One region of the Pseudomonas orientalis genome, then DNA from elsewhere that is predicted to be linked to it. Evidence: predicted binding sites of a transcription regulator. Region 1 holds the regulator's gene; the other holds the start of a gene.
What was found. Region 1 encodes FliA, which starts transcription of late flagellar genes. Its sites were predicted from a motif close to CTAAAGTTTNNNNNNNNNNNGCCGNTAA; they were not measured.
Positions count from the first base shown of each region.

Region 2: the regulator FliA is predicted to act here: its motif matches at 1,379-1,406, upstream of MRY17_RS18540 (methyl-accepting chemotaxis protein).

Region 1 is NZ_CP094351.1:4,008,573-4,011,964, reverse strand. Features, by position in the region: gene flhF (flagellar biosynthesis protein FlhF) at 1-489, shown strand, start outside; gene fleN (flagellar synthesis regulator FleN) at 595-1,428, shown strand; gene fliA (RNA polymerase sigma factor FliA) at 1,425-2,165, shown strand; gene MRY17_RS17755 (chemotaxis response regulator CheY) at 2,333-2,707, shown strand; gene MRY17_RS17750 (protein phosphatase CheZ) at 2,726-3,392, shown strand, end outside.
Region 2 is NZ_CP094351.1:4,185,707-4,189,098, forward strand. Features, by position in the region: gene MRY17_RS18530 (DMT family transporter) at 1-19, opposite strand, end outside; gene MRY17_RS18535 (CPBP family intramembrane glutamic endopeptidase) at 441-1,232, shown strand; gene MRY17_RS18540 (methyl-accepting chemotaxis protein) at 1,436-3,001, shown strand; gene MRY17_RS18545 (alpha/beta family hydrolase) at 3,112-3,392, opposite strand, start outside.

The DNA of each region.
Region 1 (3,392 bases):
CCGGTGACCCATGTCGACCCGGGTCAATCCCTGGCCAACGCCCTCGACCCGCTGCTGCGCAAGCGTGTGGTGCTGATCGATACCGCCGGCCTGCAAGCCAGCGACCCGGCCCTGCGCATGCAGCTCGAAAGCCTGGCCGGGCGTGGCATCAAGTCAAAGAATTACCTGGTGCTTGCAACCACCAGCCAGAAACAGGTTCTTACCGCTGCCCACCACAGCTATAAACGCTGCGGCCTGTCCGGTTGTATCCTGACCAAACTGGATGAAACCGCCAGCCTGGGCGAAGTGTTGAGCCTGGCAATCAGTCATGAACTACCGGTCGCCTACCTGACCGACGGGCCGCGGATCCCGGATGATTTGCATCTGCCGCGCCGTCATCAGTTGGTCAGCCGTGCTGTCAGCGTGCAAATGCAAGACGAGCCTAGCGAGGAAGCGATGGCTGATATGTTCGCCGACCTTTATCACAACCCGGCAAAACGGGTGGGATGAGGCAGGATGAACACCGTGAAATGTACCTACATCGATGGCCTGCAAGCGATACACGCGGCCAAGCCATGTAGCCTGCGTCTAAGCAAGACAAGGTAAAGAAATAAAATGGGCAGCATGCATCCCGTACAGGTGATCGCGGTGACCGGCGGCAAAGGTGGCGTCGGCAAAACTAACGTGTCAGTGAATTTGTCCCTGGCCCTGGCAGAGCTTGGCCGTCGCGTCATGCTGCTGGATGCTGACCTGGGCCTGGCGAACGTGGACGTTCTGCTGGGGCTGACACCCAAACACACGCTGGCCGATGTGATCGAAGGCCGCTGTGAGCTGCGCGATGTGCTGCTGCAGGGCCCTGGGGGGATCCGCATCGTGCCGGCCGCCTCGGGCACCCAGAGCATGGTGCACCTGAGCCCGGCGCAGCATGCCGGCCTGATCCAGGCCTTCAGCGATATCGGCGACAACCTCGACGTGCTTGTGATCGACACCGCCGCCGGGATCGGTGAGTCGGTGGTCAGCTTTGTACGTGCAGCGCAAGAAGTGCTGCTGGTGGTGTGCGATGAACCCACCTCGATCACCGACGCCTACGCGCTGATCAAACTGCTTAACCGTGACTACGGCATGAACCGCTTCCGCGTGCTGGCCAATATGGCCCAGAGCCCGCAGGAAGGGCGCAACCTGTTCGCCAAGTTGACCAAGGTCACGGATCGTTTCCTCGATGTGGCTTTACAATACGTCGGTGCAGTTCCTTACGACGAGTGTGTGCGCAAGGCCGTGCAAAAGCAGCGTGCGGTCTACGAAGCGTTCCCTCGTTCGAAGTGCGCACTGGCGTTCAAGGCCATTGCCCAGAAGGTCGATACCTGGCCGCTGCCCGCCAATCCTCGGGGGCATCTGGAGTTTTTCGTCGAGCGACTGGTGCATCAGACGAGCGCGGGACCTGTGCTATGACATCAAGCGGCTACAACCTTTACAAAAAGTCGGCACGTGACAGCCAGGGCGAGTTGATCGAGCGCTACGCGCCGCTGGTCAAGCGTATCGCCTACCACTTGCTGGCGCGCCTGCCCGCCAGCGTGCAGGTGGAAGACCTGATCCAGGCCGGCATGATCGGCCTGCTCGAAGTGTCGACCAAATATGACGCGAGCAAGGGGGCGAGTTTCGAGACGTATGCGGGTATCCGTATCCGTGGCGCGATGCTCGACGAAGTGCGTAAAGGTGACTGGGCACCGCGTTCGGTACACCGCAATACGCGCATGGTCAGTGACGCAATTCGCGCAATTGAAGCAAAAACCGGTCGTGACGCTAAAGATCACGAAGTTGCGGCCGAACTCCAATTGAGTCTCGACGATTATTACGGGATTTTGAACGATACCTTGGGCAGCCGCCTGTTCAGTTTCGACGACCTGTTGCAGGACGGCGAGCATGAAGGGCTGCACGAGGACGGCGCGAGCGCGCATATGGAGCCGTCGCGCGATCTGGAAGATGAGCGTTTCCAGGGCGCGTTGGCGGAGGCCATTGCCAATTTGCCGGAGCGCGAGCGCCTGGTGTTGGCGCTGTACTACGACGAAGAGCTGAACCTCAAGGAAATCGGTGAGGTCCTGGGGGTCAGCGAATCGCGTGTCAGCCAGTTGCATAGCCAGTGCGCGGCCCGCTTGCGGGGGCGGTTGGGAGAGTGGCGCGCGCGCTGACAGGCAGTGTGGGGACACTGCAGACGCTACCGCGAAGGTTTCGGCCTTTGCGGATTCGCTCCGTGGTGCCCTGGGCAGTCCTTTTTGTGTAACGCCTGTTGATTGAAGTGGCGCGTCCAGGTGCTGGGCGCGTTTAAGACTGCTTGGAGGTCGAATTGGACAAGAACATGAAAATCCTCATCGTTGATGACTTCTCAACGATGCGGCGGATCATAAAAAACCTGTTGCGTGACCTTGGGTTCACTAACACGGTCGAGGCGGATGACGGCATCACGGCGATTCCAATCCTCAACAGCGGCAGCATCGACTTTCTGGTAACCGACTGGAACATGCCTGGCATGACCGGTATCGACTTGCTGCGCCATGTGCGCGCCGATGAAAAACTGCGCAGCCTGCCGGTGTTGATGGTGACCGCCGAAGCCAAGCGTGAGCAGATCATCGAAGCCGCCCAGGCCGGGGTCAACGGTTACGTGGTCAAGCCATTCACAGCATTGGCCTTGAAAGAGAAGATCGAAAAGATCTTCGAACGCATCCACGGCTAATGCCATCGCGGGGGAGCTATGGAGCATAAAGAAACGTCACAGGGCGACTTTGAGTCGACCCTGAAAAAGCATGCTCACCAGTTGGTCGACAGCCTGGAAAAAGGCCAGTTCGCCGACGCGGTGCAGTTGATCCATGAGCTTAACCAGACCCGTGACCGCGGCCTGTATCAGGAAGTGGGCAAGCTCACACGCGAGCTGCACAGTGCGATCGTCAATTTCCAGATTGACCCGCGCATGCCCCAGGCCGAAGAAATTTCGCAGATCACCGATGCCACTGAACGCCTGTCCTATGTGGTCAGGCTGACCGAGGCGGCGGCCAACCGCACCATGGACCTGGTGGAAAACGCCACGCCGCTGGTCAACGGCATGGCCAGCGAAGCCCAGGCCCTGAGCCTGGACTGGGGCCGCTTCATGCGCCGCGAAGTGGGGGCTGAAGAATTCCGTGAGCTGGCCCGTCGCGTCGACGGTTTTCTGTCGCGCAGCGAACAGGAAAACCGCACGGTGGCCAGCAACCTCAACGATATTCTGCTGGCCCAGGATTACCAGGACCTTACAGGCCAGGTGATCAAGCGGGTGACCCAACTGGTCACCGAAGTGGAAAGCAACCTGCTCAAACTGGTGCTCATGGCCGGCCAGGTCGACCGTTTTGCCGGCATCGAACATGACCGCGAAGCGATCCTCTCGG
Region 2 (3,392 bases), 180 kb from region 1:
GTTTCGAAAGCACAGACATGGTTACCACCTGTTATCAGGCAAAAAAGCCGACTCAGTAAAAAAACTGAATTTCAGTAGGTTTTTTCAGGCAGGCACGGGGCAACAGCGAATAGCTGTTCAGCCCGAAATGCCAACACCCGGCGGTGATACGACTGCGTACACCAGCGTGCTACTGACAGGTGGGGGGTAGTGACTGATCTGCGCAGGCTGCTTGCCACGGCACGGCACGACCACAGCGTTGACCGCTGAATCGACTACCGCTATGCGCTGGGAAGCTGGCATGTGCTGATCTTTTTGAAGGGATAAAGACGCGACGACTATAACCAGCCGCAAACATACTTTGCAATCCTTTCCCCCTTGCCTTGTACGTGGAGGCGTTTTCATGCCCTAGAACCTGGCCACTCGCTATAATGCCGCCCGGTTTTTTCGAAGGATTTCACATGATTGCTTTGCCCTGGCTGTACCTCACCCTACTATCCATTGGCTATGTCGTGGCGTTGATTTACGGCCAACTGGGCGTACTGGCGGCGGTCTCCATCGCACTGCTGCTGCTGGCCGGGTATGCCGTACGCCAGCAACGCAACCCTTGGGCCCGCTACCTTGGCCACGGCTTGTTTATCGTCCTGGCCCTGGGCCTGGCGATGCATTGGTTGCCGGGGTTCTATAACGGCCGCGGTATTGCGCCCCAGCGTTTTACTCCGGACTCAGTGCCGTTCTCGATGTACCTGAACCAGGACAAACCGCTGATTGGCTTCTGGCTGCTGCTGGCCTGCCCATGGATTGTGGCGCGACGCTCATTGCGCCTGTCGATCTGCGTCACGGCCGTGGCCCTGACCCTGGCCGCCATCGCCGCCCTGGGTGGTGCAGCGCTGCTAGGGATGATCAGTTGGGTGCCGAAATGGCCGGACGAGGCGTGGCTGTGGGTGTTGAATAATCTGCTGTTGGTGACGCTGGTCGAAGAAGCGCTGTTTCGCGGGTATATCCAGGGCGGCCTAAGTCGGCGCTTCAAACACCTGCCCTACGGCGAGAACCTCGCGCTGCTGCTGGCCTCGCTGTTATTCGGCCTGGTGCATTTTGCTGCGGGTTGGCAGTGGATGCTGCTGGCGAGTATTGCCGGCGTGGGTTACGGCCTGGCCTATCGCTTTGGCGGTTTGGGCGCGGCGATTGCCACGCATTTTGGCTTGAATCTGCTGCACTTCGGGTTGTTCACCTACCCGATGCTCGCCGGCTAAACCTGCCTTACTGTAGGAGCGAGCTTGCTCGCGAAGGACTTCAACGCTCGCGGGCATCCTGGATGAACGCGTTGCCCTTGAGTGCTTCGCGAGCAAGCTCGCTCCTACAGGGGCAACGCTGCTCGCAGGATTGTTGCAAAAATAAGTTAAATAAATGCCCCGCATGGCCGATACCCCCTGAAAGCCTTGCGGATTGAACAATCATGCGTAATAACCAACCCGTTACCCAGCGCGAACGTACCTTCCCCGCTCAGCAACGGTTGATCTCCACCACAGACGCCAAGGGTGTGATCACCTACTGCAACGACGCCTTTGTCGAAATCAGTGGGTTCACCCGCGACGAACTGATCCGTGCCCCGCACAATCTGGTGCGTCATCCGGACGTTCCGGCGGCGGTGTTCGCGCACATGTGGTCGACGCTCAAACAAGGCTTGCCATGGATGGGCATTGTCAAGAATCGCTGCAAGACCGGTGATCACTACTGGGTTAACGCCTACGTGACACCCGTCTTCGACGGCAACCAGGTGATAGGCTACGAATCGGTGCGCATCAAGCCCACCGCCGAGCAGATTCGCCGGGCCGAAGCGCTCTATCAACGCATCAACCAGGGCAAGTCGGCCGTTCCCCAGCGCGACAAGTGGCTGCCGGTTCTGCAAGACTGGCTGCCGTTTATTCTGGTCAGCCAGCTGAGCTTCATGATCGGCGCCACCCTCACCTCCCAATGGGGCTTTGCCCTGGCGGCCGGGTTGTCGGTGCCATTGGGCCTGCTGGGCCTGAGCTGGCAGCAGCGCGGCCTCAAGCGCTTGCTGCGCCTGGCCGAGCAGACCACGTCGGACCCGCTGATCGCCCAGATGTATACCGACAGCCGTGGCGCCCAGGCGCGCCTGGAGATGTCGATCCTCAGCCAGGAAGCGCGTCTGAAGACCTGCCTCACCCGCCTGCAGGACACCGCCGAACACCTCAACGACCAGGCGGCGCAGTCCAACACCCTCGCGCACAACAGCTCCAGCGGGCTGGAGCGCCAACGCGTGGAGACCGAACAAGTCGCCACGGCGGTCAACCAGATGGCGGCGACTACCCAGGAAGTCGCCAGCCATGTGCAGCGCACGGCGGATGCCACCCAGGAAGCCAATCGCCTGACCGGTCGCGGCCGCGATATCGCCGGGGAAACCCGTGAGGCGATTCAGCGCCTGTCGGTTGCCGTGGGGGAAACCGGTGTCACCGTCACGCAGTTGGCCAAGGACAGCGATGAAATCGGCGGCGTGGTCGATGTGATCAAAGGCATTGCCGACCAGACCAACCTGCTGGCATTGAACGCCGCCATCGAAGCGGCGCGCGCCGGTGAGATGGGCCGTGGCTTTGCGGTGGTGGCTGATGAAGTGCGCCAGTTGGCGCAACGCACCGCCGAATCGACCGGGCAGATCCATACCCTGATCGCCAAGCTGCAAAGCACTGCGGCCGCAGCTGTGCAAACCATGGACGCCGGGCATCGCCAGGCCGAAGAAGGTGTGGCACGGGTGATGGAAGCGGATCAGGCGTTGGTGGGCATCAGTGAGGCGGTTGCCAATATCACCGACATGACGACCCAGATCGCCGCCGCTACGGAAGAGCAAAGCGCGGTTGCCGAAGAGATCAGCCGCAATATCAGCACCATTGCGCTGTTGGCGGACCAGACGTCGGAACAGGCGATGAACTCGGCGCAGTTGAGTGAAGAGCTGACGCATACCGCCAATACCCAGTATTCGCTGGTAGAGCGTTTTAACCGGTAGACCGCTATCGGGGGCAAGTCGAATCGTCGCACCGCCCCTCCCACACTCGACCGCGTTCCAAAGTTGGAATAAGGTCAACATGTGGGAGGGGGCTTGCCCCCGATAGGGCCCTAACAGGCACTCAGAAACCCAGCCACGCGCGCTGCAGCAGCCTCCAGATGCTGTTCATGGGTAAACCCCGAAGCCTTCAGCGGCTTCAAGTCATGATCCCCCGCCACCAACCACATCACCTCGATGCTCGGCGACAACGCATACCCCTCCACCGCCGCCCGATTACCCAGTGCATCCCGCTCACCCTGCACAATCAGTGTCGGCGTTTTCAGCGCGGCCAGATGCTCAACCCGGGGTTTCTCCGGCTTGCCCACCGCATAGAACGGATACCCCAGGCACA